One region of the Bradyrhizobium sp. AZCC 1719 genome, then DNA from elsewhere that is predicted to be linked to it. Evidence: predicted binding sites of a transcription regulator. Region 1 holds the regulator's gene; each other region holds the start of a gene.

Region 1 (7,925 bases):
CTGGTAACGGGCATCGAGCGTGACGAGAATGCGCTCGGCTACATCCCGTTCGCCTATTACGAGCCGCACAAGGACAAGCTGAAGGCGCTGGGTATTGATGAAGGCAAGGGCAAGGGCTGCGTGAAGCCGTCGCTCGAAGCGGTTACCGCCGGCACCTACAATCCGCTCGCGCGTCCGCTCTTCATCTATGTCAGCACTAAGGCCGCCGATAAGCCCGAGGTGAAGGACTATGTCGAGTTCCTGATGACCAAGGGCCCGGCGCTGGTGAAGGAAGTGAAGTATCTGCCGCTTCCGCCCGCCGCCTATGCGACGGCTCACAAGCATTTCAAGGAAGGTCGGGTAGGCACCGTGTTCGGGGGTGTTCCCGAAGTTGGTGTCTCGATCGATGACCTGATGAAGCGTGACGCGAAGACCTGATCGAACGCAGTGAGCACTAAGCCGGAGAAGCAATGGCTTCTCCGGCGCCGTCTGATACGAGCTGGTGGGGGATATTATGGCGTCAGCGTTAACTGTCGGGGAGCGCCGCAGGCAACGATTGCGCGAGCGGGCGATTGAATTCGTTCTTCTTGCCGCTGCCGCGTCCTCAGTCTTTGTGACGCTCTCTATCGTCGGCGTCCTCATCTTTGAATCGATAGGCTTCTTCAGGTCTGTACCGATCACGGAGTTCCTGTTCGGGACGGTATGGACGCCGCTGTTCGCAAATCCTCGATACGGTATTCTTCCTCTTCTTGGCGGCACGCTTTTGAGCACCGTGGTTGCGCTGCTATTCGTTGCGCCAATCGGGCTCATAACGGCCATCTATCTGAGTGAATTCGCGTCACCCAGAACCCGTGAAATCATCAAGCCGATCCTGGAGCTGCTGAGCGGCGTGCCGACGGTGGTGTATGGCTTTTTTGCCCTCTTGTTCATGACGCCGTTTCTGCAGACCTTTGTGCCGGACTTGCCGGGCTTCAACATCTTGAGTGCGGGCATTGTCATCGGCATCATGATCATCCCGTACGTCGCTTCGCTGTCGGAAGACGCCATGCGCGCTGTTCCGAACAACCTTCGCGACGGTTCGCTGGCGATGGGAGCGACGAGGCTGGAGACCGCCGTCAAGGTCGTGCTTCCTGCTGCGACCTCGGGCGTGGCGGCCGCCTTTATTCTCGGGATCTCGCGTGCCGTCGGCGAAACGATGATCGTCGCGATCGCTGCCGGGCAGCAACCAAATCTCACGATCGATCCGCGCGAGCCCGCCGCGACAATCACAGCGTATATCGTTCAAGTCGCCCTTGGTGACCTGCCGCACGGCAGCCTCGCCTATCAGACGATTTTTGCGACCGGGCTGGCGCTCCTGCTGCTCACCCTCGTCTTCAACATCGCCGGCTTCTGGCTCCGCCACAAATTCCGTGAGGTCTACTGATGTCCATTGCATCGACCATGACCGACGAAACGGTGCCGAGCCAGGCAGTCGACAACGAGTTTATCGATCGCCTCAAGCGTCGCCGGAGGAACGAAATAATATTCATTTGTTTCGGACTCGCGGCGACATCCATCGGATTGATTGCTCTGGCGGCGCTGATGGTCGACCTGGCGGTTTCCGGCTATCCGCGGCTGACGGCTGAATTCTTCACCAATTTTCCGTCCCGGCGCGCCGGCCAGGCAGGAATCCTGTCAGCTTGGGTCGGATCGCTTCTGGTGATTTCGGTTACTGCCTTTATCGGCGTTCCTCTCGGTGTGGCCGCAGGCATCTATCTCGAAGAGTATGCACCCAAAAACATCTGGACAAACATCATCGAAATCAACGTCAGCAATCTTGCGGGCGTTCCGTCCATTGTTTTCGGCCTTCTGGCACTTGGACTCTTCGTCTATGGCTTCGGCACGGGACGCAGCATATTTACGGCGGGCCTCACACTGGCTTTGCTGATCCTGCCCATCATCATCGTTGCCACCCGTGAATCGATCCGGGCCGTGCCATGGAGCTTGCGCGAGGCGGCGTACGGGATTGGTGCAACGAAGTGGCAAGTCACCCAGGATCACGTCTTGCCGGCGGCAATTCCGGGCGTCCTGACCGGCGTCATCATCGGTATTTCGCGCGCGCTCGGCGAGACCGCGCCGCTGGTCACTATCGGCGCTCTTTCATTCATCGCGTTCTTGCCGCCGGCCCCGATCAACGGTGAGTTTCCCTTCGTATCATTTGCCTGGTTGTTCGAAGGCTTCACCGTCCTGCCGATTCAGGCGTTCAATTGGGTGTCGCGTCCGGGCGCTGATTTCCATTCAAACGCGGCCGCCGCGGGCCTCGTTTTGATGGCGATCACGCTTATTTTGAATGGGGTCGCCATCTACTTCCGCTACCGGCTCCGAAAGAAACTGCAATGGTAAAACTCGATTGGCGCGCGCGTCCGGCAAATCCAGAGTTACGGAGTTTTCAATGAATACCCATAGCGCTTCAGCCATGTCGTCGGTGACGATTCCCGTATCCGGCGAAATGCCGGTGGGTCGGTCGAAAATCACCGCAAAGAACGTCAACGTTCATTATGGAGAGAAGCAGGCGCTCTTCGACGTTACGGTGAACATTCCGGAGAAATCCGTCACTTCGTTCATTGGCCCGTCGGGCTGCGGCAAATCGACGTTCTTGCGCTGCCTCAATCGAATGAACGATACTATCCTGACATGCCGCGTTACCGGCGACATCGAGATCGACAATACGAACATTTACGAGCGCGGGCTCGACGTGGTCCAGCTTCGTGCTCGCGTGGGCATGGTGTTCCAGAAACCCAACCCGTTTCCTAAATCAATCTACGATAATATTGCTTATGGACCTCGCATTCACGGGCTGGCGCGCAGTAAGAGCGACCTCGATCACATCGTTGAAACCAGTCTGAAGAGGGCGGGGCTTTTTGAGGAAGTGAAGGATCGGCTCCATGAAGCTGGCACCGGACTGTCGGGCGGCCAACAGCAGCGGTTGTGCATCGCTCGGGCCATTGCTGTCGGTCCGGAAGTCATTCTCATGGATGAGCCTTGCTCCGCGCTTGATCCGATCGCGACCGCTCGCATCGAGGAACTGATCGACGACCTGAAGGAAAACTTCACGATCATCATCGTCACTCACTCGATGCAGCAGGCCGCGCGCGTCTCGCAACGCACGGCGTTCTTTCATCTCGGCGTTCTGGTGGAAGAGGGTGTAACGCAGACGATCTTTACCAATCCGCGCGACAAGCGCACCCAGGACTACATCACGGGCCGGTTCGGCTAAGGAGAACAAGGATGGCGTCTGAACACACGGCCAAGGCATTCGACAGCGACCTCCAGGAATTGACTCGTCTGGTCGCCGAGATGGGCGGCCTGGCCGAGCGCATGATCACCGAATCCGTCGACGCGCTGGTCCGCCGCGACGTCGCGCTCGGCAAACGCGTCGTCGCCAACGACCTCGAGGTCGATCGTCTACAGCATCTGATCGAGGAGCGCGCGGTGCTGACCATCGCCCGCCGCCAGCCAATGGCGATCGATCTGCGCGAGATCGTCGGCGCGATGCGGGTTGCCACCGATCTGGAGCGGATCGGCGACCTCGCCAAGAACATGGGCAAGCGGGTCGCGGCGCTGGAGAACGATTTCCAGCCGCTGAAACTGATGCGCGGCCTCGAGCACATGACCGATCTGGTGCAGTCGCAGGTCAAGTCGGTGCTGGACGCCTATGCCGCGCACGATCTGCCGGCGGCGATGGCGGTGTGGAAGGGCGACGAGGAAGTCGACGCCATCTGCACCTCGCTGTTCCGCGAGCTCCTCACCTACATGATGGAGGATCCGCGCAACATCTCGTTCTGTATTCATTTGATGTTCTGCGCCAAGAATATCGAGCGGATCGGCGACCACGCCACCAACATCGCCGAAACCGTGTTCTACATGATCGAGGGACAGCAGATGCTCGACAAGCGCCCGAAGGGCGACATGACGACGTTTGCCACCACGGTGCCGAATACCTGACAAAGCGTTTTCAGGCGAAGTGGAGACCGGTTCGCGTGAAGATAACGCGTCAAACAGAAGAGGCTGATGCAAGATGAGCGCGCGCATAATGGTGGTCGAGGACGAGGAAGCGCTGACCACGTTGTTGCGCTACAACCTCGACGCCGAAGGTTATGATGTCGAAACCGTCGCCCGCGGCGACGATGCGGATACGCGGCTGAAGGAGCGCGTGCCCGATCTCGTCGTGCTCGACTGGATGCTGCCGGGGCTCTCCGGCATCGAGCTGTGCCGCCGCTTGAGGGCGCGCCCTGAAACCAAGCAATTGCCGATCATCATGCTGACCGCGCGCGGCGAGGAGAGCGAGCGGGTGCGCGGGCTTGCGACCGGCGCCGACGATTACATCGTCAAGCCGTTCTCGGTGCCGGAACTTTTGGCGCGGGTGAAGGGCCTGCTGCGCCGTGCGAGCCCCGAGCGGCTCGCCACCGTGCTGACCTATGGCGACATCGAACTCGACCGCGAAAAGCGCCGCGTCGCGCGCTCGGGCCGCCAGATCGATCTCGGTCCGACCGAGTATCGCCTGCTGGAATTTTTCCTCGAGCATCCCGGCCGCGTCTTCAGCCGCGAGCAGTTGCTCGACAGTGTCTGGGGCCGCGACATCTATATCGACGAGCGCACCGTCGACGTCCACATCGGCCGCCTGCGCAAACTGCTCAACCCCGGCCGCGAGCAGGATCCGATCCGCACCGTCCGCGGCGCCGGTTACGCGCTGGATGATCGGTTTGCGAAAGTGGAGCCGTAAGGTTTCGCTGTTATCTCGGCGCATTCGGCTGTCGTCCCCGCGAACGCGGGGACCCATAACCACCGATGCTGATTGTTGAGAAACGCTGGAGCTCCAGCGAAGCATAACCACGCACACCCGTGGTTATGGGTCCCTGCGTTCGCATGCGTTCGCAGGGACGACATCTGTGAGCGCGCCCCTTACCTCGTTTGCTTCGGCTGCTGCCTCCGCCGATCGGCGGCGGGCTGGTAGGCGATGCGCGAGTGGTGGGCGCAATAGGGCAGGCCGGTGAGCGCCTTGCCGCCGCAGAAGAAGAATTCCGGGCTCGAGGGATCGCCGACCGGCCAGTGGCAGGTGGCCTCGTTCAGTTCGAGCAGCGACAGCCGCTGGCTCATCGGCACGACGTTGTCGAAGGCGATCGGATCCGGCTCCATCTCGACTTCGAAGGCGTGTGCCAGCGCGGTGTTGCCGCGCGAGACCGGGCGCGACACCCGCATCATCGGCTGGGCGGGGCGTGCCTTGCGCTGCCGCGGGGCGGCCGAGGAGGGGCTCTTGGCACGGCCGGAAAGGCCCAGCCGGTGCACTTTGCCGATCACGGCGTTTCGCGTCACATTTCCGAGTTCCGCGGCGATCTGGCTCGCCGACAATCCGGCTTCCCAGAGCTTCTTAAGCTGTTCGACGCGATCGTCGGACCAGGTCAAAACGGTCATCGTAATCTTCCCTTCGCATCGCGCCGGCCAATCGGGGGCAGCGCCGGCGAGTCAATCGTCTCAAAAATCCCTGCGGTCAGAATCCCTTAGCCCTCGCCGGACGCGCTAACCGCGCCGAACGTTTACGCCTGCACAAAAAGGACTCTAAGGGATCAGAACTGCCGCACGAGATGTCGTACCCGACAGCCCAAACGCTACAATATGGCGTGACTCGGGCGCAAGAGTCCGGGCCCGAACGTCCACATGTTCTGACAATCTAGGCATTTCACTGCGTGTTTTCCACCACACCGCAATCTTACGGATTTCAGCATCTTGCACTGCAGGAAAGGCCGTTCCGTGCGTGTTGACAGCGCTCCCCACCCACATAGAATGCCTCTCACGTGCCGCCCTTAAGAGGCGGCACGTTTCGTTTTCGCAAGACCGGCTGTTGCCGCGTTCGCGCCAATGCACGCCCGCGGCAGGTCTCAAAGGCAGGTCTCAAACCTCAGTGATTGCCATGACCAATAGCGCCACGTCGCATCTGCTCCCCGTCTTCGCCAGGGTCGATCTCGGCTTCGAACGCGGCGAGGGCTGCTGGCTGACGGCCACCAATGGCGAGCGCTATTTGGACTTCACCTCGGGCGTCGCGGTGAATGCGCTCGGTCACTGCCATCCGCACCTGATCGCGGCGCTGCAGGAACAGTCGACGAAACTCTGGCACATGTCGAACCTGTTCAAGTCGCCGGATGGCGAGAAGCTCGCCGCGCGGCTCTGCGAGCAGAGCTTTGCCGACCTCGTGTTCTTCTGCAATTCCGGTGCGGAGGCGATGGAAGGCGTGATCAAGGTCGTGCGCCGCTATCAATTCTCCAAGGGCCATCCTGAACGCTATCGCCTCGTCACCTTCGAGGGCGCCTTCCACGGCCGCACCCTGGGCACGCTCGCAGCAACCGGCTCCGCCAAATATCTCGAAGGCTTTGGGCCGCCGATGGACGGTTTCGACCAGGTGCCGCATGGCGATCTCGAAGCGGTCAAGAAAGCGATCGGCCCGCAGACCGCGGGCATCCTGATCGAGCCGGTGCAGGGCGAGGGCGGCGTGCGCTCCGCGCCGCAGTCTTTCTTCAAGGCGCTGCGCCAGCTCTGCGACGAGAAGGGCCTGCTGCTCGCGTTCGACGAGGTGCAGACCGGCATGGGCCGCACCGGCGATCTGTTCGCCTATAAGCGCGTCGGCGTGACACCGGATGTGATGTCGCTGGCCAAAGCGTTGGGCGGCGGTTTCCCGATCGGCGCGGTGCTGGCGACGTCGGAAGCAGCAAGCGGCATGACGCCGGGCTCGCACGGCTCGACCTTCGGCGGCAATCCGCTGGCGATCGCAGCGGCGAATGCGGTGCTCGATGTGATGCTGAAGCCCGGCTTCTTCGATCACGTGCAGAAGATGTCGCTGCTGTTGAAACAGAAACTGGCCTCCGTCGTCGACCGCTATCCCGCCGTGCTGTCGGAAGTGCGCGGCGAGGGGCTTCTGGTCGGCGTCAAGGCCGTGGTGCCGTCGGGCGATCTCGTCAACGCGTTGCGCGACGAGAAATTGCTCACGGTGGGCGCCGGCGACAATGTGGTGCGGTTCCTGGCGCCGCTGATCGTCACCGAGGCCGAGATCGAGGAATCCGTGCAAAGGCTGGAGCGCGCCTGTGTCGCGCTGTCCGCTGGCCAGTTGAAGAAGGCGGCGGGATGATGAGCAAGTCCGTCCGTCACTTCCTCGACATCAACGAACTGCCGTTGGATGAATTGCGCAGCATGTTGGCGTTAAGCGCCACCATGAAGGCGAAGCTGAAAGCGCATGAGAAGGGCAAGAAGCCGCTCGAAGGCAAGACGCTGGCGATGATCTTCGAACGTCCCTCGACCCGCACGCGGGTGTCGTTCGACGTCGGCATGCGCCAGCTCGGCGGCGAATCCATCATGCTGACCGGTGCCGAGATGCAACTCGGCCGCGGCGAGACCATCGCCGACACCGCGCGCGTGTTGTCGCGCTATGTCGATGCGATCATGATCCGTATCCTCAATCACGACGCGCTCTTGGAATTGGCCGCGCACGCCACCGTGCCCGTGATCAACGGTCTGACGCGGCGCTCGCATCCCTGCCAGGTGATGGCCGACCTGATGACCTTCGAGGAGCATCGCGGGCCGATCGAGGGCAGGACCGTGGCCTGGACCGGCGACGACAACAACGTGCTGGCCTCCTGGGCGCATGCAGCCGAGCGTTTCAAGTTCAAGCTCAATGTCGCAACCCCGCCGCAGCTTGCGCCGAACAAGGCGATGAAGGACTGGATCAAGGCGACGCAGGCGCCGATCGTGCTCGGCACCGATCCCGAAGCTGCCGTGCGCGGCGCCGATTGCGTCGTTACCGATACCTGGGTGTCGATGGGCGACAAGGACGGCGAACACCGCCACAATGTTCTGAAGCCTTATCAGGTCAATGCGAAGCTGATGTCGCTGGCCAAGCCTGACGCGATCTTCATGCACTG
Region 2 (7,925 bases), 3.6 Mb from region 1:
GACCGGCGAGAACGGCGCCGGGGCATCGAAGGAGACCCTCGATTGCGCGACGATCTTGCGGACCAGCGAAAAGCCGTTGGAGTGAACGCCGGATGAGGCCAATCCGATCACGGCGTCGCCCACGGCAATGTCCGCGGTCGGCAACAGCGTGCCGCGCTCGGCAGCCCCGACCGCAAAGCCTGCGAGGTCATAATCGCCGTCCTTGTAGAGGCCCGGCATCTCTGCGGTCTCGCCGCCGATCAGGGCGCAGCCGGACTCCCGGCAGCCCTCGGCGACGCCGGCCACGATGGCCGCCGCGGCGTCGGGGTCCAACTTGCCGCAGGCGAAATAGTCGAGGAAGAACAACGGTTCCGCGCCCTGCACGACAAGGTCATTGACCGACATCGCCACCAGGTCGATGCCGATACCGCCATGCAGGCCGGTCTCGATCGCGATCTTGACCTTGGTGCCCACGCCGTCAGTCGCCGCCACCAGCACCGGGTCCTTGAAACCCGCCGCCTTGAGGTCGAACAAGCCGCCAAAACCGCCGATTTCGGCATCGGCGCCGGCCCGGGCGGTGGCGCGCACCATCGGCTTGATGAGATCGACCAGGCGGTTGCCCGCATCGATATCGACGCCTGAATCCGCGTAAGTCAGCCCGTTTTTGCGGTCGTTCATGCCCAAATTCCAGTATGATGACGGCTGGTTACGAGGAATTCCGCGATCCTGCAATGGCTCGCAAGCGCCAGGCCGATATACTATGTAGATAAGAGCCGGCTGTACCCGCCAGGGGCCGGATTTAGGCCGGGAGCCGGGAAGCGACCGAGTTGAGCATTCCAAATATCATTACGCTGGGGCGCATCATTCTTGTGCCGGTCATCGTCTGGGCGATCGTTTCCAGCCAGATGGAAATCGCGTTTGCGATTTTCGTCATTGCCGGGGTCAGCGACGCCGTCGATGGCTTTCTCGCCAAGCGCTTCAACATGTCGAGTGAACTGGGCGCCCTGCTCGACCCGCTTGCCGACAAGGCACTTCTGGTGTCCATCTTCGTGGCGCTCGGCATCTGGGGCGCGGTGCCGCGCTGGCTCGTCATCCTCGTGGTGTCGCGCGACATCATGATTGTCACGGCCGTGATCGTGTCATGGCTGTTCGACAAGCCGATCCCGATGAAGCCCCTGATGGTGTCGAAGCTCAACACGGTGGCGCAGGTGGCGTTCGCGGCGCTGGTGCTGGCGTCGCTCGGTTTCAACTTCAAGCCGGCGCCTTATGACGTGATCCTGATGGGTTTTGTTACGGTTTTTACTTTGGTTTCCGTCTCGCTCTATCTTGTCGAGTGGGTGCGGCACATGAGCACGATCGAAGCGCGCTAGCTTGTTCGTTGCTTCGACGCATTTTCTTCACACGAACCGGTGGCGATTTAGCTTGAAGGCGCTATGAAGGCCGCGATATCCCGGCCTGGAGATTTGCGTGGTAGTTCGCGTTCAACCCCGTCAGCTAGCCTTTGCGCTGCCGCATGCGGAGAGCCTGACGCGCGACAATTTCCTCGAGGGTCCGGCCAATGAAGCCGCGCTCGCGCTGGTCGAAAGCTGGCCGGACTGGCCGAACCGCATCATGCTGCTGGCGGGGCCGGAGGGCTCCGGCAAGAGCCATCTCGCCGCGATCTGGGCCGAACAGGCGGGCGCGCGCTCGATCTCGGCGCACGCGCTTGACGCTGCTGCCGTCCCCGGCGCGCTCGCCACCGGAGCACTGGTGGTCGAGGATCTGAGGCCGGCCGACTTCGACGAACGCGCCTTGTTTCACCTCCTGAACCTGGCGCGCGAGGACGGGGCCTTCGTCCTGATCACGGGACGCGTTCCACCGGCGGCGTTCGAGATCGAACTGCGCGATCTCCGGTCGCGGCTGCGCGCCGCCCCCCTCGTGTCGCTGTTGCCGCCGGATGACCTGCTGTTTCGTGGCCTGATCGTCAAATTCTGCGCGGACCGCCAATTGAGCATCGACGAGACGGTGGTGAGCTACCTCGCCACCCGAATCGAGCGCTCCTATGCCGCCGCCCGCCAGGCGGTCGAGCTCCTGGATACCGAGGCGCTGCGGCTCGGCCGGCCGGTCACCCGGGCACTGGCCGCGGAACTCTTGCGCAGCGCCTGATCGGGCAGCTCCTGCTGCGTCCTGCCGCCTTGACGCCGGCTCTGCGCGGAACGTCAATGTCATTGAAACGTCATCGGCGTATCACATGCTGGCGGCCGCATTCCCTTAAAGTCGGCCCTGCCTCGCTCGCGATGGATCAAAGCCTTATGGAATTGGTACAAGCCGTTGAAATAAAAGAAAAAGAGCCGATTGCCGAGGCTCTGCCCACGATCGTCACGAGCCCGGAGCGATTCATCAATCGGGAACTATCCTGGCTGCATTTCAACCGCCGGGTGCTCGAGGAATCGGTCAATCCGGGCCATCCATTGCTGGAACGGGTGCGATTCCTGTCGATTTCAGCCAATAACCTTGATGAATTCTTCATGGTTCGCGTCGCCGGCATCAAGGCGCAGGTCCGCGAAGGCATCGCTGAACGCAGCCCCGATGGCCTGACGCCGTCCGAGCAGCTCACTCTCATCAACAGGACGGTTTCGGAACTCGCTTCCGACCAGCAGGCTATCTGGCGCGATCTGCGGACCGCCCTGTCGGATGCCGGCATCAAGCTCGTCGATGGTCACGACTTCACCAAGGCGGAGCGCGGCTGGCTCGAGGATCACTTCCTCCACAACATTTTCCCGCTGCTGACGCCGCTGGCGATCGATCCCGCGCACCCGTTCCCGTTCATCCCGAGCCTCGGCTTCACCATCGCGCTGCAATTGTTGCGAACGTCCGATGGCAAGGCGATGAACGCGCTGATCCGCATGCCCGGCAAGATCGACCGCTTCATCCGGATGCCGGCGACCAAGGACGGCGCGGTGCACCTGATCCCGCTGGAGCAAGCCACGGGCATGTTCATCGGCCGGCTGTTCCCCGGCTACACCGTCAAGGGCCAGGGCGCTTTCCGCATTATCAGGGACTCCGAACTCGAAATCGAAGAAGAGGCCGAAGATCTGGTCCGCCTGTTCGAGACCGCGCTGAAGCGGCGGCGGCGCGGTTCGGTGATCCGCCTCGAGATGGAAGACAAAATGCCGGAAGCGCTGCGCACCTTCGTGCAGCAGGCGCTTTCCGCCGCCGACGACGAGGTGTTTCTGGTCGATGGCGTGCTGGCGATGAACGAGCTCTCGCAGCTCACGCGGCTCGACCGGCCCGACCTCGAATTCATGCCCTATGTGCCGCGCCATCCCGAGCGGGTGCGCGACCATGGCGGCGACATCTTCGCCGCGATCCGGCAAAAGGACCTGGTCGTCCATCACCCCTACGAATCCTTCGACGTCGTCGTGCAATTCCTGCAGCAAGCCCTCCGCGACCCCGACGTCGTTGCCATCAAGCAGACGCTCTACCGCACCTCGAGCAATTCGCCGATTGTGCGGGCGCTCGCCGAGGCCGCGGAAGCCGGCAAGTCGGTGACCGCGCTGATCGAGCTGAAAGCGCGGTTCGACGAGGAAGCCAACATCCGCTGGGCGCGCGACCTCGAACGCGCCGGCGTGCAGGTCGTATACGGCTTTCTCGAACTGAAGACGCACGCCAAGCTGTCGATGGTGGTGCGGCGCGAGGGCGGCAGCCTGACGACCTATGTGCATACCGGCACCGGCAATTATCATCCGGTCACCGCGCGCATCTATACCGACCTTTCCTATTTCACGTCGGACCCGATCATCGGCCGCGACGCGGCGCGGGTATTCAACTACATCACCGGCTATGCGGAGCCGAGCGACATCGAGCGGATGGCGGTGTCGCCGTTGACACTACGCAAGCGCATCATCGAACACATCAAGGGCGAGACCAATCACGTAAGGCACGGCAAGCCGGGCGCGATCTGGATGAAGATGAATTCGCTAGTCGACCCCGACATCATCGACGCGCTCTACGAGGCCTCACAGGCCGGCGTGTCGATCGAACTGGTGGTGCGCGGCATCTGCTGCCTGCGGCCTGGCGTACCCGGGCTATCGGACAATATCCGCGTCAAATCGGTGATCGGCCGCTTCCTGGAGCACGGCCGAATCTATTGCTTTGGTATGGGGCAAGGGCTGCCCGGCCCGAAGGCGGCTGTGTATATCTCGTCCGCCGACATGATGCCGCGAAACCTCGACCGCCGCGTCGAAGTCCTCTGTCCATTGCAAAATCCCACGGTACATCAGCAGGTTCTCGAACAGATCATGGTCGCGAATCTGAAGGATACTGAGCAGAGCTGGCAATTGTTGCCGGATGGGTCTTCAACGCGTATGAAGGCCGCGAAAGGCGAAGAGCCGTTCAACCTGCATAACTATTTCATGACGAATCCGAGCCTGTCTGGACGTGGAAAGTCTCTCAAGGAATCTTCGCCGCGCCGCCTCACGCGTCGTACCGAGCGTCAGCAATCGTCATAAGGGAGCGCCGCTGTGAAGCGGCCGCGCAAGCGCGCTTCCAGCGTCGCCGTCATCGACATCGGTTCGAACTCGGTTCGTCTCGTCGTCTATGAGACGATGGCGCGCAGCCTCGTCACCATCTTCAACGAGAAGGCGCTGTGCGGGCTCGGCCGCGAGGTGCAGAGCACCGGCCTGTTGGCCGAGGATGCGGTCACCAAGGCGCTGACGGCGCTACGGCGATTTCGCGCGCTGTGTCGTATCCAGCAGGTGGAGCGCGTCTTCGCCATCGCCACGGCCGCCTGCCGCGACGCCAAGAACGGTCCCGACTTCATTGCCAAAGCGGAGCGCATCTGCGGCGCGCCGATTCAGATCCTGTCCGGTCCGCGCGAGGCAAAACTGTCCGCACTCGGCGTCATCTCGGGCATCCACAATCCCGATGGCATCGTCGGCGATCTCGGCGGCGGTTCGCTTGAACTGATCGATGTGGAGAAAAACCGGGTCCACAGCGGCGTCACGCTGCCGCTAGGAAGCCTGGCGCTACAGGATCTCTCGGAGAAATCCTTGAAGCGTGCCGAGCGCATCGTTCGCGACGATCTGTCCGGCGTCGCCCAGCTCAAGGCCGGCCATGGCCGCACCTTCTATGCGGTCGGCGGCACCTGGCGCGCGCTCGCACGTATTCACATCGTCCAGAGCGGCTATCCGCTACGCGTGATGCATGGCTATTCATTACCTGCCGCCGACGCGCTCGATTTCGCCCGCCGCCTGCGTCGGCTGGCGGCCGCCAACATGCTCGCGGACATCGAAGTGGTTGCGGACGCCCGGCGTCCGCTCCTGACTTATGCGGCGCTGGTGCTCGAATACATCATCCGCGTCGGCCGGCCGAAGACGATCGTGTTTTCCACCTTTGGCGTCCGCGAAGGCCTGCTCTACGAGATGCTGCCGCCGCAGGAGCGCGCCAAGGACGGCTTCATCTGCGCAGCCCAAACCCTGAACGGACTGTTGTCGCGCTCCTCACGCCACGCCGAGGAACTGGTCGCATGGACCGATCGGCTGGTGCGGGTCGTGAAGCTCCGCGAGACCGAGGAGGACCGCCGGCTCCGCCACGCCGCCTGCCTGCTTTCCGATATCGGATGGCGCGTGCACCCCGACCACCGCGGCGAGGAAACGCTGAGCCTGATCACCAACGGCAATTTCGGCTCGATCAGCCATCAAGGCCGCGCCTTTGTCGCACTGTCGGTGTTCTACCGCTATGCGGGCTTGAGCGAAGAGAACGAGCCGCCGGAGCGCGTCCGCGGGCTGGTGCCGCCGGCGCTGGATGAGCGTGCGCGCATTCTCGGCGCGGCGTTCCGCGTCGCGCATCTGATAACGGCGGCACGCACCGGCGTGTTACCCGCAACGCATTTCCGCACCAACGGCCGCAAGCTGATGCTGGTGTTTGAGCATCGCATGGTCGATCTCGTCGCCGACCGCGTCGGCAGCCGCTTCAAGCAACTGGCACGGCTCGTCGGGCGCGCCGGCTCGATCGTGCGAAAGTAAGACGGAAAGGCAGCGTTCACAACGCGCCTTCCGTTTGTCGCCCTTTCCGCCACAGCCTGCTTTTTGGAGCCGGCACGCACAACACCCGGCTACTTCTTTTTTGGTGTCGACCAGTCTTCGTCTTCCAGGGACGGTGCCCGCCTCTGCTGCTCCAGGATTTTCTTGTACTCCTCGGGAATCACCTGACTGCGCGACGCCTCGTGCAGCGTGTGCGGGAACCAGGTCGCAATGCCGGGGAAGGCAATCATCAGCCCAACGCAGATCACCTGCAGGATCATGAACTGGAACATGCCGGCGTAAATCGTCGCGAGGCTCCAGCCCTTGACCACCTGCTTGAGATAGTACGCTGACATAGCGACCGGCGGCGACAGAAAGGCGGTCTGCAGCACCACCGCGACCAGCGCGCCGAACCATATGAGATCGATGCCCATGCCCTTCACGACGGGATAGAAGATCGGCAGGAACACCAGGATGATGGCTGGCCATTCGAACGGCCAACCCAGCAGGAAAATGAGCACGAGCACGACGATCAGCATGAGGCTGGGCGGCAACTGGAGGCCGAGCATCGTCTCGGTGATCCAGTTCGCCGAGCCGAGGCGAGCGAACACCGCACCGAAAATATTCGACGTGACCGCGAGCAGCAGCACCATGCTCGACGTCGCCATCGTCGAGATCAGCGCGCGCTGCAGTCCGCCGAGCGAGAACCTGCCATAGGCGATGGACAGGATCAGGGCGCCGACGCTGCCGATCCCGGCAGCCTCCGTCGGTGTCGCAAGCCCCCCGATGATCGAGCCGAGCGTCGCCGTGATGAGCCCGAGCAGGGGCAGCGTGCCGATGATCACCTCGCGCGCAATGTACCACGCAGAATAGATCCGCTCGTCCATTGGCACCGGCGGCCCGAGTTTGGGGTTCAAGAAGGCGCGGACCATCAAATAGGTGATGTAGAGACTGGCCAGCAGGAAGCCCGGCCCGAAGGCTGCCGCATAGAGATCGGCGACCGAGACCCCGAGCACCGGCCCCATCACGATCAGCATCACCGACGGGGGAATGAGAATGCCGAGCGTGCCGCCCGCGGTGATGGTGCCCGCCGAAAGCTTGGGGTCATAGCCCGCCTTGTTCATGATCGGCGAGGCCATGATGCCAAGGACGGTGACGGCTGCGCCGACGATGCCCGTCGCCATCGCGAACACGGTCGAGGTCAGGATCACGACGAGGAAGAGCGCGCCGCGCACCGGCGCAAGCAGCATGCGGAACGCCGTAAAAAGGCGCTCCATGAGGCCCGCCTGCTCGGTGATGAAGCCCATGAAGATGAACAGCGGCACGGCGGCCAGCAGCTCCTCCTTCATCATGCCGATGGTCTGGAAGTAGCCTAGTTCGAAGACCGTCCCGCCCATGCCCCAGTAGCCGAACGAAAAGGCGAGAAACAGCAATGTGAACGAGATCGGCACGCCGATGAAGATCGCTCCAAGCAGGACCAGAAGCATGATGAGGCCGATGAGCGCTTCTGCGGTCATATCTCGACCTTCTCCTTGTGCTCAAGTTCGACACCGGTGCGCATCATGTAGATGCTCTTGATCAACTCGGACACGCCCTGGATGAGCAGCAGGAAGCAGGCGAGCGGCACGACGAACTTGAACGGCCACAGCACGGGTCGCCATGGTGTCTGGTCCGAGGTCTCGTTGATCTGAAAGGCGTAGTGAAATTCGTTCCAGCTAATCAGCAACAGCATGATCAGGCTCGGGAAGAAGAAGACGATATAGGAGATCGTATCGATCCAGCCCTTCCTGCGGACGGAGAACTTCTCCCAGAAGAAGTCGGTGCGTATATGAGCGCCCTTGTGCAGCGCGTAAGCAGCGCCGAGCATGAACAGCGAGCCGTAGAGCATGTAGGTTGCGTCGTAGGCCCAAATGGTCGGCGCGTTGAACAAATAGCGCGCTGTAA
Region 3 (7,925 bases), 1.2 Mb from region 1:
AACATCACGCCGCGCTGCTTGGCTGATAGCGCTGCCGGCAGCAGCTTGCCGTCCTGCACGATGTTGGTGAAGAGGCCGCCGATGTTCGGCGCGCCGGAATAGGCGTGCGTCAGCACGTCGCCCGGCCGCATCAGATCGAGAATCTCTGACATCAGCTCCTTGGTCTCGACGCCGCCGATATGCACCATCATCTTGGCCGGCCAGCCGCACATTTCGCAGGCCTTGATGCCGCGCTTCAGCGGCTCCAGCCCGTGCCTGGCGATGACGTTCTCCGACATCCTGACCTTCACGCCGAGCAGGAAGTCCGGATTTTCCGCCAGCGCCATCGCGCACGCATCTACCTGGGCGTAGTCGATGTTGTAGAGCTCGGCGACCGGGAAACCGGACAGGCCGTTGTTGGCGATGTGAACGAAGGCGTAAATTCGTGCCCGCGATTGCGCCACGATGTAACGCCGCAGCGCCGCGAGATTGTTGACGCCGGCATCGCCTGCCGACACCACCGTGGTGGTGGCCTGGGCCTGCACCAGCTCATCGGCGGGAATGCCGATCGCCGAACCATAGGGGTAGACGTGCGAATGCAGATCGATCAGGCCGGGTGTCACCAGCTTGCCTGAGGCATCGATGGTCTTGGCGGCGCGCGCGGCCGGAATCTCGTTCTCGACGGCCTCGATCACGCCCCAGCGGATGCCGATATCGCGCTTGCCCTTGAGCGACTGGCTCGGATCGAGCACATCGCCACCCTTGATCACGAGGTCGAACTTGTCATTCGGCCCCATCGCGGCACGGGCGCTGCCGGACATCGCGGCGACCGCGGCCGATCCGGTCAGGCTCAGGAAATGACGGCGTGAAACCCCACTCATGGCAGCCTCCCCAGTTTGATTATTATGACGCGATGATGCGCCCGCTCCCAGCCTTCCGCAAGCAAGAGTAAAACCTGCCCATTCTCGTCCCACGCTGGATTGAAGCGCGGCGCTGCCGGTTTCCAGTGGGCGCTTACTGTATCGACGTTCGCAGCTTTGCCTCTCGCGGCGCACGCATGCGCGACGCGGCCATAACAAGAGATGCGATCGGACGATGATTGATTTGGGCTGCATGCATCGCACACGCGTCTGAACAAGCATTCAGAATTCTCTTCAAGTTCCGCGGGAACGTTCTACAAAATTTGATGTTCTATCCTCGCTCAATTGAGGAGAATTGGATGAAGAAGCTTGGATACGTGATTGCCGCACTCGGCGCGCTCGTCATTGCGGCGCCGTCGATTGCGAGCGCCGAGACCGTCGTGATCAAGAAGCGCGGCTACCACACGGGTTATCATCACTACCCTCGCGGTGCGCGTGCCGAATTCCGGCGCGACCGCGGTTGGCATCGCGGGCATCGGCACGGTCACCGCCACAAGACCGTGGTCATCAAGAAGTATCGTTACTGATGTAGCATTGCTGGAGCCCGGTTCTGATTAGTTCAGTGCCGGGCTCCACTTTGTTTGAGCCGTTCTTGACGCGATCCCGGTCCCTTCCGGATCGCGTCTGAGCGGGTGCTCGCCAAGAACGAAAAATGGCCCCTCGCGGGGCCATTCTCTTTGTTTTGCGGGTCGCTGCGTTCGAAAAATCTCAGCTATAGATCTCGAACAGGCCGGCGCCGCCCTGGCCGCCGCCGATGCACATCGTGACGACGCCCCACTTGGCCTTGCGCCGGCGGCCTTCCTGCAGGATGTGGCCGGTGAGACGCGCACCGGTCATGCCGAAAGGATGGCCGATCGCGATCGAGCCGCCATTGACGTTGTACTTCTCCGGATCGATGCCGAGCTTGTCGCGGGAATAGAGGCACTGGCTGGCGAAAGCTTCGTTGAGCTCCCAAAGATCGATGTCGTCGATCTTCAGGCCATGCCGCTTCAGAAGTTTCGGCACGGCGTAGATCGGACCGATACCCATCTCGTCCGGCTCGCAGCCCGCCGCCGCCCAGGCGACGAAGCGGCCCATCGGGTTGAGGCCGCGCTTCTCGGCATCCTTGGCTTCCATCAGAACGACCGCTGCCGCGCCATCCGAGAGCTGGCTGGCGTTGCCGGCGGTGACGTACTTGCCCGGGCCCTTGACCGGCTCGAGCTTGCCAAGGCCTTCCATCGTCGTGTCGGGACGATTGCACTCGTCGCGGTCGACGGTGTAGTCGACGATGCTCTCCGCCTTGGTCTGCTTGTCGACCACCTTCATCTTGGTCTTCATCGGGACGATTTCGTCCTTGAACTTGTTGGCCTGCTGGGCGGCGGCCATGCGGCGCTGCGATTCCAGCGAGTACTCGTCCTGATATTCACGGCTGAGCTTGTAGCGCTCGGCAACGATATCGGCGGTATCGATCATTGCCATGAAGATATCGGGCGCGACCTTGAGCAGGTCCGGATCGATCGATTCCTTGGGCGAGCCGCCGCCCGGGATCGAGATGCTCTCGACGCCGCCGGCCACGATGCAGTCAGCTCCGTCAGAGCGGATCGAGTTGGCGGCCATCGCGATGGTCTGCAGGCCGGAGGAGCAGAAGCGATTCACCGAGACGCCGCCGGTCGACTTCGGCAATCCCGCAAGCAGCGCGGCCTGGCGGCCGATATTCGGCGCGCCATGCGCGCAATTGCCGAGATAGCAGTCCTCGACATACTCCTTGTCGACGCCGGCGCGCTCGACGGCGTGCTTGATGGCGTGAGCCGCCATCGACATCGGCGGGGTGATGTTGAACCCGCCGCGGCCGGACTTCGCCAGCCCCGTACGTGCATAGGAAACAATGACAGCTTCACGCATTTGAAAGACCTCCCTTTGATGCGATCCAGTATGGACTGGAGCCGCGGCGGTGTGTAGCGAAAACCCGAATTCCGGCCGGCGGAACAGAATGAATCCGCAAACCGGCTCGAGGCCGGGATTTGCACACCGTTTGTCCTTCGGCAAGGTCGCGTTTGGCTTCCCGCCGCGTTAGGCCGATGCGCGACGCTCCAGCTATTTCACTAAGCGAAATTGACCTTTGGAGATCGCCGCGCGAAGGCAATCAGGACCAAGTCAGGGGTGCGATGGTAAGGGCGTTCGCCGCGTGCTCGGGGCGATCATCGCCCTCTCCGTGCCAATCGTGGTCGGCGGCTATCTGCTGGTGCGCCCCTCACAACGCCGGCTCAGATATGCTGCGCCATGATCCGGCCAGGCCGCGCATCCGGGCGGGGCTCGATATCGACCGACCACAGGTCGCGGTTGTCGACGTCCTTCAATGTCACGGTCATGACTTCGGTCTTGCCGTCGATGTCGACGCGGCCGAAAAACTGCAAGCCGTAACAGGGGGCGAGATTTTCGCCGCTGCACCCCTTCTGGAACATCGCTTTCGGGCCGAACGTATTGTCGAGCGGGGCCGGCGCCCAGGTGCCAGCATGCAGCGGGCCGGAGACGAATTCCCAGAACGGCTCAAAGTCCTGATAGATCGCGCGGTTCGGATCATAGAAATGGGCCGCCGTGTAATGCATGTCGGCGGTCAGCCAGACAATGTTGCGGATGCCGGCGCGCTTCATGAACGACAGCAAATCGGCAATCTCATGCTCGCGGCGCTCCGGCGGGCCGTCGCCGAGCGCAATTGCGTCCTCGCTGATCAAGCCGATCGGCATGTCGGCGGCGATCACCTTCCAGGTGGCGTCGGAAGCCACCAGTTCGCGCTTCAGCCAGGCCAGTTGCGCCGCGCCGAGGATGCAGGTGTCGCTGTGGTCGTCATGCCTATTAAAAGTGGAATCGCGGTAGCTGCGCATGTCGATCATGAAGACATCGAGCAGCGGGCCGTAGGCGATCTTGCGATAGATGCGGCCGTCTCCCTGTGCGGGTGTCGCGCGCATCGGCATGAATTCATGGAACGCGCGGCGCGCCCGCGCCACCAGATGCGAGGTGCCGTCCGCGGCATAGCCGCTCGCGTCGGCCGTGCCGACCGGCGCCCAGTCGTTCGTCACCTCGTGATCGTCCCATTGCGCGAACAAGGGCACGGCGGCATGAAAGGCGCGAAAATTCGGATCGAGCCAGTTGTATTTGTAGTTGCCGCGGAACTGCGCGAGGGTTTGGGCGACGACAGACTTTTCCTCGGTAACGAGGTTTCGCCAGACCCCGCCATCGGGCAGCTTCAGTTCCCGCTCCACCGGGCAGTCGGCATAGATGTGATCACCGCAATGGATGAAGAAGTCCGGGCGGTTGTCGAGCATAGTCCGGTAGGTCTGCATGCCGCCGCGGCTTTCGTCGATGCCCCAGCCCTGCCCCGTGGTATCTCCCGACCAGGCAAATGATACGCTGCTCCGTGTGGTGGGTGCGGTACGAAAATGCCCGACCTGCGCCTCGCCGGCGATCCCCGGCTCGCTTTCAAACCGCACGCGATAGAAAATATCCTGCCCCGGCGTCAGTCCATCGAGCAGCACCTTCGAAGTGAAGTCGGCATCCGGCAACGCATCGGCAGAAGCCGTACCAATGATGGTCTTGAAATCTTCGCTGGCTGAACATTCGACCTGCATCCGCGCCGCGCGGTCGGCGCGCGCCCAGACCACCGCGGAATTGGCCGAGACGTCGCCCGATTGAATGCCGCTGGTGATGAGCGGCCGATCCGCGGCGCGGCTGAGGTAGGGTCTGGCGAGGCCGCCGAAACCAGCGACGGCGAATGTCGCGGCGGAGCGGACCAGCCATTGACGCCGCGTCAGGGCGGGCTTGGCGCGAATCGCAATCGGCATCGAACACCCCTCGTCGAATCACGACGAAGGTGTGCCCGAGCAATTTGAATGCTGGCCGAAGGTTTTGCGACAGGTGGATGAAGGTGCGAAATCGTGGAATTGTAGGGTGGGCAAAGCCAACGGGTCGCGCGAATGCGCGCCCGATGACAGGCTCCGCGTGCCCACCATTCACGAACACGACTGTGGACAGATGGTGGGCACGCTTCGCTTTGCCCACCCTACGGCAGCTCCGATTACTCTATCGCTGCCAGTCGCAGATGCCGCCGGACTTGCACGGCCAGGTCTGGATCCGCGTGTCGCGGGCCTGGGCGTCCAGCGGATTGGTATGGCGGCGCGCCTGCTTGGTGCTGACAGCAACGCGCGGCTTCTGCTGCACACGCTCCTGCACGACACGAGTCCTGGGTGCAGCAGTCTTGGGTGCAGCAACCTTCGGCGCAGCGGCCTTGGGCACGACCACGCGCTCCGTCTTCACCGGCTTGCGATCGGTTCTGGCCTCGATCCGGACCGGCGCAAATTGCGTCGGCGGCCCGAGCCGCTTCGGCGAGAGCAAGGCCTTGGAAGGATCGAGCTCGAGAAGTTCGCCCGCGCGATATTCGTCTGCCAGCGCGGCGCTGCCCGACATCAGGAGCCCCATGCAAAGTGCTGCGGCAATAGCGTTTTTCAGGACCATCGCAGGCCTCCTGAAATCAACCCAAAGAATTAAGAACAGCCGACATGTAGGGCGCCGGCCGGACAATTCCAGCCGTTCCCGCCCTCCCGGTCACCGATGACTGAGCCCAGCCGTGAGAAACTTCACGTGCCGGATGAACAGCCTCTATTCGGCCGCCTGCGCCACCGGCTGAACGATCGCCGCTTCCAGCCGCGTGCACTCCGCACGGTATTTCGCGACATTGGCTTCCTTGACATGGCCATAGCCGCGAACAAGTTCCGCTGATTTCGCCAGCGCCACCAGACGCGGCCAGTCATGCGGCTTGGCCCTGTCGAGATGGCGGAAGATCATAGCGGAATATTCGCCCGGCAAGGCCCGCTCCATCCGACGCTCGGCTGAGTAGCCGAACGGATCGAATGCAGTCCCGCGCAGGAACTTGAAGCGGGTCAAGATGTCGAAGGCGCGGAATATCCAGGAACCGAATTCGCGCTTGCGCAAATGCCCGGTCAGTCGATCGCGGGATGCCAGCAGCGGCGGCGCGAGGCTGACCTTGACGCCAGGGTCACCGTCGAACTGCTCCTTCAGCGCTTTTGCAAACTCGCCGTCGGAATAAAGCCGGGCGACCTCGTATTCGTCCTTGTAGGCCATCAGCTTGAACAGGCCCTTGGCGAAAGCCTCGGTCAGTTCATGCGAGCCCGGCGCGGCCTTGGCTTCTGCGGCGCGGACGCGCTCGACGTCGGCGAAGTAGCGCTTCGAGTAGGCCTCATTCTGATAGTCGGTCAGGAACCTGGCGCGGAACGCGATGCTTTCGTCGAGCGTGCGCCGGACCGGCGCCGCGCCCGAACTCTTGAAGCGTGCGGCGCTGACGACGCGCGGCAGATCGTGCGCCGCGAGCCGGCCCCAGGAGAACGCGAGCTTGTTCATCTCGATCGCCGCGCCATTGAGGTCGATTGCCTTCATGATCGCTTCCAGCAACAGCGGGATCGCCCCGCGCTGGAACGCAAAGCCGAGCATGAAGGCGTTGGTCGCGATGCTGTCGCCCATCAGCGCGGTGGCAAGCCCGGTCGCATCGAGAATGTCGAGGTCGGAGGCGCTGACCGCCTCGTTGAGCGCGTCCCGCATCGTTCCCGCCTCGAAATCGATGTCGGGATTGATGACGAAGCTCGCGGTCGGCAAGAGGTCGGCATTGACGATCGCCCGTGTCACGCCACGCTCGGCCCGGCTCAGCGCGGGGATGCTGGTGGCGACCACGATGTCGCAGCCGAGGATGAGATTGGCGCCGCCGGGGGCGATGCGGACGGTCGAGAGATCGTCAGCCTGCGGTGCGATGCGGACATGGCTCATCACCGCACCGTTCTTTTGCGATAGGCCTGTGAAGTCGAGCGTCGAGCACGCCCTGCCCTCGACATGGGCGGCCATGCCGAGCAGCGCGCCGATGGTGATGACGCCGGTGCCGCCGATGCCGGTGACGAGGATGTTGTAGGCGCCATCGAGCGCGGGGACTGCCGGCGTCGGCAGATCGGCAAACAGCGCCGAGGGATCAGCCGCCGCGCGGTCGGCTTTCCGCAAGCGTCCGCCATGCACCGTGACAAAGCTCGGGCAAAAGCCCTCGATGCAGGAAAAGTCCTTGTTGCAGTTCGACTGGTCGATCCGACGCTTGCGGCCGAACTCGGTTTCCAGCGGCTGCACCGAGACGCAGTTCGAAACGGAAGAGCAGTCGCCGCAGCCTTCGCAGACGCGTTCGTTGATGAAGACGCGCTTCGGCGGATCCGGATAGAGCCCGCGCTTGCGGCGCCGGCGCTTTTCCGCGGCGCAGGTCTGGTCATAGATCAGGACGGTGAGGCCCTCGACCTCGCGCAGCTCCCGCTGCACTGCGTCGAGTTCGCGGCGGTGATGAACGGTCGCGCCGGCGGGAAAATAATTCGCCGGATATTTCTCGGGATCGTCGGAGACGATGACAAGGCGCTTGGCGCCCTCCGCCGAAACCTGGTGCGCGATCTGCGATACCGAAAGCCCGCCTTCGGCCGGCTGGCCGCCGGTCATCGCGACCGCATCATTATAGAGAATCTTGTAGGTGATATTGACGCCGGCGGCGGCCGCGGCGCGGATCGCGAGCAGGCCGGAATGGGTGTAGGTGCCATCGCCCAAATTCTGGAACACATGCGGCTCGCTGGTGAACGGCGCCTGCCCGATCCAGGTGACGCCCTCCGCGCCCATATGCGAAATCGTCTGCGTCCGGCGGTTCGGCACCGATAGCGCCATGCCGTGACAGCCGATGCCGGCCATCGCGCGGCTGCCCTCGGGGATCTTGGTCGAGGTGTTGTGCGGGCACCCCGAGCAGAAATACGGCGTGCGCTGCAGCTTTGCGGAGCCGACGCCATCCGAGGGACGGTCGAAGGCTTCGAGTTTTGCGAGACGCTGCTCCAGCGCCGGGCTGCGATGACCGAGTTTTCGCAAACGCGCCACGACGGCCGCCGCCACCATGGTCGGCGTCAACTCGCCTTCGCTCGGCAACAGCATGGCGCCACTCTCGTCACGCTTGCCGACCACCGAAGGGCG
Region 4 (7,925 bases), 4.9 Mb from region 1:
TCGGGGTGCTGCTGACTGACAAGCCTGCGCCGGATGCGGGCAATGACCGCGCGAAAGCGGACCTTTCGAAAGCGCCTTGGCTGGTCAAGCGATTTGCGACGACCGTCTTGCCCTCGGTCTCCAGCCTCAAGGCGCTGCGCCAGATCGCGCGGAAGAGCGCTGCATCGAAGCCGTTCCTCGGCTTCGGCAATCCCTTGCTCGACGGAGATGGCCGCAGTGATCTTGCGGTTGCGCGCGCCAGGTTGGCGCGCCAGATCCAGAATTGCGGAGCCATTCCGGCGCAAACAAGCCAGATCGCGCAAAGAGGCTTGCGCACGGTCGCCGCGCTGTCCGGCGGCACCGCCGACATCGAGCAACTCAGGCGACAGATGCCACTGCCGGAAACCGCGCTTGAATTGTGCTCGGTGGCAAATAGTTTCTCGCCCGTGAAAGGCGAGGTCTATCTCGGCAATAGCGCCACCGAGACGAAGATAAAGACGCTCAACGAAAGCGGCGATCTCGCAAGGTATCGTATCCTGCATTTTGCGACACATGGTGCGCTTGCCGGGCAGGTACATGGGTCTATCGAGCCGGGACTGATCCTGAACCCGCCGCCGGCCGCCACGCCCGGCGATGACGGCTATCTCTCGTCGTCGGAGATTTCGGGCCTGAAGCTGGATGCCGATTGGGTGGTTCTGTCGGCCTGCAATACGGCTGGCGGCCAAGCTTCCAATTCGGAGGCCTTCTCCGGTCTTGCGCGGGCATTTTTCTATGCGGGCACGCGCGCTTTGCTGGTCTCGCACTGGGCGGTCAGCTCCGACGCAGCGGTTGCCATCATCACCGGCGCCATCGATGCCATGAAGGGGCGCCCTGATGTCGGTCGTGCCGAGGCGCTTCGCCGCTCGATCTCGGCCTTGATCGCGAGGGGCGGCGAGAATGCGCACCCCGCCATATGGGCGCCCTTTGTGCTCGTGGGGAGCGGCACCCTTTAACGTCGCTCCTATCAGGACAAAGCGGCAACGGCTTCAGCCGACATGCCGCAGAGTTCTGCGTGGGACAATGACGAATGGTTAATAAACCGTCACCGCGCTGTAATTAACGCCAGCCTATATTCCCGCCGCTGTCACACAGCCCCTCTTTCGGCGCTGCGCGAGCCTCCTCGTGCGGCCGCGGTCGGCTTTTGCCTTTTTTGGAGATTGTCTAATGGCTCTTGGTCCCGGTTCGATTGCTTTCGTTGGTTTCAACGCGGACGGAAATGACGGCCTCGCCTTTATTGTGATCGATCCGATCGTTGCCGGATCAGTCATCCGTTTCAGCGACAACGAGTGGAATGGTTTGGCAATCGAATCTGGCGGCGCTTTCAATACGGGCGAGGGTGGTCTGACCTGGACCAATGGCGATAGCGATCTGGCGGCAGGGACGATTGTCGAACTTCTCAATACCTCCTCCGCCGCTACCCGCAGCGCCAACATTGGTACAATCTCCGGCGGAACGATCGCGCTCGGTAATTCCGACGAGTCGATCTATGCCTTCCTCGGCACCTCCGAGAGTGCCCCGACCACGTTCCTGAGCGCGGTGACGAACGCAAACGGCGGCTTCAATTCCGCTGCCAGTGGCTCGCTCGGCGGTACCGGGCTGGCCGCAGGCTCGACGGCCCTGGTGCTGCCCCGGACTGACGGGGCCGATGTCGCAGCTTATGACCCGACACTCGGCGGAGCATCTTTCGCGTCGCGTGCCGCTGCCCTCGCGGCTTTCAATACGACCGCCAATTTTGTCGCGCAAAGCGGCAGCGGCGATCAGAGCGCTGATGGCGTCGCGCCTGACGCGCCATTCCTCACGGCTCCGCAGTCTCCAATCTCGGGTGTGCCCTTTACTATCCAGCCAGGCACTCCGTCGCAAACGGTGGCTTTCGCCGCCGACTCGTTCTCCGTCGCCCACGCTGAAGGGAGCGCCGGAACGACGACCTTCACCTTCACAGTAGAGCGCACCGGCGGTACCACCGGTGACGTCAACTTTAGCGGCCAACTGACCTCGGCAGCGGCCGATGCCGCCGACTTCAATGGCGCTGCTGCAGTGCCCTTCGCCTTCAGCGGGACAATACCGGCCGGACAGGCTTCGGTGCTCGTCACTGTCGAGGTCAACGGCGACGTGACGGTTGAGCCGGACGAAGCGTTCACGTTGACGCTGCAGGCCGCGACCAACAACAACGCGGCGGTTTCGACCTCGCTTGGCACACAGACCACCGCGACTGGAACGATCCAGAACGACGACGCACCCGCGGGCAACGTGATCGGCGGCATCACGATCCTCGACCAGGCGCAGTCATTGGAAGGGTCGGCCACGACCCCGAACGCCACCAATGCAGTGCAGCTCGTTCGGCTCGATAATTTCGCGCCAGCCGCAGGCACCAATGCCGAAGTTGTCTCGTTCGATCCGTCAACCGGTCGCGCCTATGTGCTCAATACCGTGGGCAACACGATTGACATTGTGGCCATCAGCGCAAGCGGCACGGTGAACCTCGTTTCCTCGATCGATTTGGCCGCCCTTGATGGTTTCGGTGGCGCGAACTCGGTTGCGATCAAGAACGGCGTTCTCGCCGTGGCTTACGCCAGTGACCTGCCCGGCGCGAACGGCTTCGTCGCCCTTTTCGATCCGAATGGTACGCTGATCAAGACCGTCGAAGTCGGCGCCGGCCCCGACCAGCTCGTGTTTACTGCGGACGGATCGAAACTGTTGGTTGCGGACGAAGGCGAGCCGGTCTCGATTTCGCTCCCCGATGGCAGCTCGCAGATGGTGAACCCGGAGGGCGGCGTTTCCATCATCAGCCTTTCGGGCGGCGCCGCCAACGCAGCGGTAGCCAACACGATATCGTTCGAGGGCCTCGACGGATTCGAGGCGGTCCTCAAGCAGGCAGGCGTTGCGCTCTTCAACGGCCAGCCGGCATCCGCCGACATCGAGCCGGAATACATCTCGGTTTCGCCGGATGGAAGCCGCGCCTATGTGACGTTGCAGGAAGTCAACGCGGTCGCGGTGATTGATCTCACTGATGCCGCCGCAACCAAACCGCTTGCGATCCTGCCGCTTGGCGGCGTCGATCGCAACCTGGCCGGCAACGCCTTTGACGGCACCGATCGTGGTGGAATCAATCTTCAGAACGCCGATGTGATCGGTCTGCTTCAGCCGGATGCGATCGCGACCTTTGAAGTTGGTGGCGTGACATATTTCGTCACTGCCAACGAGGGCGATGCGCGAGTAGAGCTCGACGACGAGTCCAACCTTGCGAACGTGACGCTTGATGAGGTCGCCTATCCGAATGCGGCGGCACTCCAGGACAACACCACCGGCCTCGGCCGGCTTAGGGTCCGTTCGGACCTCGGCGATACCGACGGTGATGGCGACATCGACCAGGTGTACGCTTATGGCGGCCGTGGCATTTCGATCTTCAAGCAGAATGCCGACGGTACGATTACCAAGGTCCGCGAAACCGGCGGTGAGTTCGAGGCGATCATTGCGCGCGACTTTGCCACACGCTTCAACGTCGATACGGCCGAAGGTGGTGGAAGTGGAGCCACCGACAATCGTTCCGACAACAAGGGTCCCGAGCCGGAAGGCGTCGATGTCGGCGTCATCAATGGGCGGACCTACGCCTTCGTCGGCCTCGAGCGGGTCGGCGGCGTCATGGTCTATGACATCACCGATCCGGCCAATGCCTCGTATGTCGGCTACCAACCACCGCTCGCTGGCGAGGGCAATGCGCCCGAATTGACGAAGTTCATCAGCGCCGCAGATAGCCCGACCGGTACGGCGCTCGTGCTCACCGCCAACGAAGGCAACTCAAGCGCCGGATATGCGGGCGCGGGGCTGACCGTCTACGCGGCCTTGCCGCAGAACTACACCCAGGAAATCCGGGTCGCGTCGTCCTCGACCAGCGTATCGCACGCGGAAGGAGATACCGGCACCACCGCGTTCACCTTCACCATCGAGCGCACCAATGGCACTATCGGTTCGGTCGATGTGATGCTGCAATTGGCGGCGGGTGCGAGCAACGGCGCCAACGCGCAGGACTTCGCGGGCGTCATGAACCTGCCGAGCAACGTCACGGTCACCATTCCGGCCGGCCAGACGTCGGCTACCGTGACGATCAACGTAGCTGGCGATTCCGCGTTTGAAGCCAACGAGAGCTTCACGGCGACCATCACCAATGCGACGACGGCGCAGCAGGGCGTCACCGCTGCAGTCAGCGCCACGCAAGCGGTCGCGACCGGCACGATCCAGAACGACGATGCGATGCATATTTACGAAGTTCAGGGCGCGGGGCATCGCTCGGAGCATGTCGGCCAGCAGGTAACCGTGCGCGGCATCGTCACTGCCATTGACGCGTCCGGCACCGAGAATGGCGGCAACAACCCGGTCGGCTACTACATTCAGGACGCCGTCGGCGATGGCGACTACCGGACCTCGGATGCCGTCTTCGTCTTCTTAGGCACGGGTGCCAACGTCACGATCCCAAGCGGCATCGTCGTCGGCGCGGAAGTGCAATTGACCGCAACCGTCAACGAGTTCGCCAGCACGAACCAACTGTCGGTCACGCAGCTCAATCCAGTGGCAGGTACTACTAGCGTGCTGTCGACCGGCAATGCTCTGCCGACGGCTGTGCGGATCGGCGATGTCGACAACCTCGCGACCGGCCTTGAGCGCAAGCCGGCCATGGTGTCGCTCGGCGACGATGATGTCGATACCGCTCCCCCGGCTGGCACCTACGATCCGGTGAATCAGGGATCGGATTTCTGGGAATCGCTGGAAGGCATGCGCGTCACGCTTGAAGATGTGCGTGTTACCAGTCCCTTCCACTCGAACTTTGACGAGCAGTTCGTAACGCCGAACGTCGGCGTCAACCCCTCGGAGAATTCGCGTGGCGGCCTGACGATCAGCGACACGACGCCCGGAACCACTCAGCCTGCCGACAAGGTGTTCGACTTCAATCCGGAGCGGATTCAGTTGGATGACGAGGCCGGTGTCGCGCTGCCGACCAATCTTCAGACCGGAGATCGACTAGGCGATGTAACAGGCGTCGTGAACTATGCGAATGGCCAGTATGAGGTGAACACGACCGAGGCCTATGGCCCGGTTACGGCCGCGAACCTGCAAAGGGAAACCACCACTATCGTGGAGAATCTGGACCGGATTCGCGTTGCGACCTTCAACGTTGAGAACCTGGCGCCGATCGGCCAACCGGTAGACGGCGTACCGACGCCGGCAAGCAAGTTCGCCGGCCTCGCGGACGCCGTTGTCAACAATCTCAAGGCACCCGAGATCATTGCGCTCCAGGAGGTGCTGGACAATGACGGGGCTAACAGCTCGAGCGTCACCAGCGCTTCGCTGACCCTGTCGCAGCTCATCGACGCGATTGTTGCGGCCGGCGGACCGCGCTACGTGGCTATCGACTCGCCGCCGATCGACAACATTGGCGGTATCCCGAACGGAAATCAGCGTGTCGCCTATCTGTACAATCCGGACGCGGTTTCGCCGACCGGGCGTAATGGCCTGACTGATATTGTCAGTGACGCTGATGGGGTGAAGGTGCAGCAGTTCGCGAGCGCCAACCAGATCGGACAGGGCAATACCGACTTTGCCGCCACGCGCAAGTCGCTGCCGATGGAATGGTCGCCGGTGGGCTACACGGACGACCAGGGCGGCACGTTCTGGACGGTCAACAACCATCTCTCCTCGAAGGGCGGTTCAGCTCCGCTTTACACCACCTTGCTGGATTTGCCGCTCTATGCCGACCCGATCAACGGGTCTTCGCAACAAACCGGCACTTCGAATGAGCGTGAGGGACAGGCCGAAACGATCAATGCGTTTGTCGATGGCCTCCTGGCCAACGGGTCGGCGACCGATGACCGTATTGTCGTGCTGGGTGATCTCAACGACTTCCAGTTCTTCCCGGTGGTTGATCTCATCACGGGTCAGTTGACCCGCACCACCGCCAGCCCGGATGGGACCCCCAGCATCTTTACGCCCGGCACCGCTGTGCTTTCGGAATTGATCAGCAAGCTCCCCGTAAACGAGCGCTATTCCTACAACTTCGACGGCAACGCGCAGGCGTTGGATCACATCCTGGTCTCGAACAATCTGTTCGACAGCGCGCAGTTCGATATCGTGCACATGAATTCGGAGTTTATCGACCAGCTCTCCGATCACGATCCATCGGTATCGTCGCTCGTGATGTCCCGTTCGGCTGCGATCGCCACCGCAGGCAACGACGTGTTCGACCAGGCCGCTTACACCGCGAAGTTTGGCGCGCGAGGCAGTCTCGCCGGCAATGACACGATCAACGGCCTCGGGGGCGATGACCGCATTGCCGGTGGCGCGGGCAATGACGTCATCGATGGCGGCACCAGCGGCGCCGCTGGCGACGTTGCGGTGTTCACTGGCGCACGCAGCAACTATACGGTCACCGTGCAGGGCGGTTCGTTCGTCATTTCCGACAACCGCACCGGCTCTTCGGACGGCAATGACACCGTCACAAACGTTGAGAGGTTTGAGTTTGCGGACCGGACGCTCACGGCCGCCGAGTTGACCGATGCAACGGGGCCCATGCTCACCGCTGCGACGCCGGCGGACAATGCGACCGCGGTCGCGGCCGGAAACAACATCGTCCTGACCTTCGACGAAGCAGTCATGGCGGGCACCGGAAATATCGTCATCAGCAACGGCGCGGGCGACACGCGGACGATCGCGATCAACGATGCCTCGCAGGTCACGATCTCCGGCGACACCGTCACCATCAACCCGACCACCGATCTGGCGGCCGGATCCACCTACGACGTCACGCTGGCGTCGGGCGTGATCACCGACGTCGCCGGCAATGCGTTCGGCGGCATCGCGCAGAACGCTCTCGACTTCACCGTCGCGGCGCCGCAGACCTACAAGCTGCAGATCCTGCACGCGTCCGACTTCGAGGCTAGCCTGAAGGCGATCGACGACGCGCCGCGTTTCGCGGCCATCGTCGACCGGCTCGAGGATACGTTCGCCAATTCGATTACGCTGGCCTCGGGCGACAACTACATTCCGAGCCCGTTCTTCAATGCCTCGAGCGATCCGGCCCTGGCCTCGTTCTTCCCGCCGAGCATCGGCCGTGCCGATATCCGCATCCTGAACTCGATCGGGATCGAGGCTTCCGTCATCGGCAACCACGACTTCGATCCGGGCCCGCGCGATGTGCAGAATCTCATCCGCCCCGTCGCGGATCCCGATGGCGCCGGCCCGCTTGGCGGCTACGAAGGAACCAGCTTTGCCTATCTCGCCGCCAACCTGAATTTTGCCGGCGAGCCGGACTTGGCGCCCAACGCCCAGACCACGCCGCTGACCGAAGCGACGTTCGGCGTCGGAGCAAGCGGAGGCCGCCGCATCGCGCCGTCGACCATTCTCGACGAAAATGGCGAGAAGATCGGCATCGTCGGTGTCACGACCCCGGTGTTCGAAGACATCACGACGCCGGGTGGCGTGCGTATCGTTGGTCCGCGTACGCTGGAAACCGATGCCGACTTCATCGCGCTTGCAGCGGTTATCCAGCCGGCGATCGATGCCGTCATCGCCCAGGGTGTGAACAAGGTCATCATCGTTTCGCAGCTTCAGGAGCTGAAGAACGAGCAGAAGCTTATCACCTTCCTGAAGGGCGTCGACGTGATGATCGCCGGCGGCTCGAATACGCTGCTCTCCGACAGCAACGATGTTCTTCGCCCGGGCGATGTCAGCGAAGGGGAATACGCACAGATCATCACCAATGCGGAAGGCAAGAACACGGTTCTCGTCAACACCGACGGCAACTACAAATATGTCGGCCGGCTGGTGCTCGAGTTCGACGCCAATGGCGACATCATCCCGGCCAGCCTCGATCCCAGCATCAATGGCGCCTATGCCACTGACGATGCGGGTCTGGCGCG

What was found. Region 1 encodes PhoB, which activates phosphate uptake and scavenging genes when phosphate is short. Its sites were predicted from a motif close to TGTCATNNANCTGTCAT; they were not measured.
Region 2: V1292_RS27700 (RNA degradosome polyphosphate kinase) is a predicted target of PhoB. The motif match lies at 2,182-2,198, and genes of this name have one in related genera.
Region 3: V1292_RS16090 (alkaline phosphatase D family protein) is a predicted target of PhoB. The motif match lies at 4,784-4,800, and genes of this name have one in related genera.
Region 4: V1292_RS33755 (choice-of-anchor I family protein) is a predicted target of PhoB. The motif match lies at 1,059-1,075, and genes of this name have one in related genera.

Annotation. Positions count from the first base shown of each region.
Region 1 is NZ_JAZHRU010000001.1:2,241,556-2,249,480, forward strand. Features, by position in the region: gene V1292_RS10600 (PstS family phosphate ABC transporter substrate-binding protein) at 1-417, shown strand, start outside; gene pstC (phosphate ABC transporter permease subunit PstC) at 494-1,402, shown strand; gene pstA (phosphate ABC transporter permease PstA) at 1,402-2,361, shown strand; gene pstB (phosphate ABC transporter ATP-binding protein PstB) at 2,468-3,235, shown strand; gene phoU (phosphate signaling complex protein PhoU) at 3,247-3,963, shown strand; gene phoB (phosphate regulon transcriptional regulator PhoB) at 4,037-4,741, shown strand; gene V1292_RS10630 (GcrA family cell cycle regulator) at 4,921-5,430, opposite strand; gene V1292_RS10635 (aspartate aminotransferase family protein) at 5,927-7,135, shown strand; gene argF (ornithine carbamoyltransferase) at 7,135-7,925, shown strand, end outside.
Region 2 is NZ_JAZHRU010000001.1:5,849,791-5,857,715, forward strand. Features, by position in the region: gene purM (phosphoribosylformylglycinamidine cyclo-ligase) at 1-657, opposite strand, end outside; gene V1292_RS27690 (CDP-alcohol phosphatidyltransferase family protein) at 807-1,349, shown strand; gene V1292_RS27695 (chromosomal replication initiator DnaA) at 1,447-2,124, shown strand; gene V1292_RS27700 (RNA degradosome polyphosphate kinase) at 2,271-4,469, shown strand; gene ppx (exopolyphosphatase) at 4,482-5,984, shown strand; gene V1292_RS27710 (TRAP transporter large permease) at 6,074-7,498, opposite strand; gene V1292_RS27715 (TRAP transporter small permease subunit) at 7,495-7,925, opposite strand, start outside.
Region 3 is NZ_JAZHRU010000001.1:3,425,995-3,433,919, reverse strand. Features, by position in the region: gene V1292_RS16105 (amidohydrolase/deacetylase family metallohydrolase) at 1-860, opposite strand, end outside; gene V1292_RS16100 (hypothetical protein) at 1,199-1,426, shown strand; gene V1292_RS16095 (thiolase family protein) at 1,608-2,780, opposite strand; gene V1292_RS16090 (alkaline phosphatase D family protein) at 3,143-4,717, opposite strand; gene V1292_RS16085 (hypothetical protein) at 4,956-5,387, opposite strand; gene V1292_RS16080 (indolepyruvate ferredoxin oxidoreductase family protein) at 5,532-7,925, opposite strand, start outside.
Region 4 is NZ_JAZHRU010000001.1:7,166,460-7,174,384, reverse strand. Features, by position in the region: gene V1292_RS33760 (tetratricopeptide repeat protein) at 1-971, shown strand, start outside; gene V1292_RS33755 (choice-of-anchor I family protein) at 1,183-7,925, shown strand, end outside.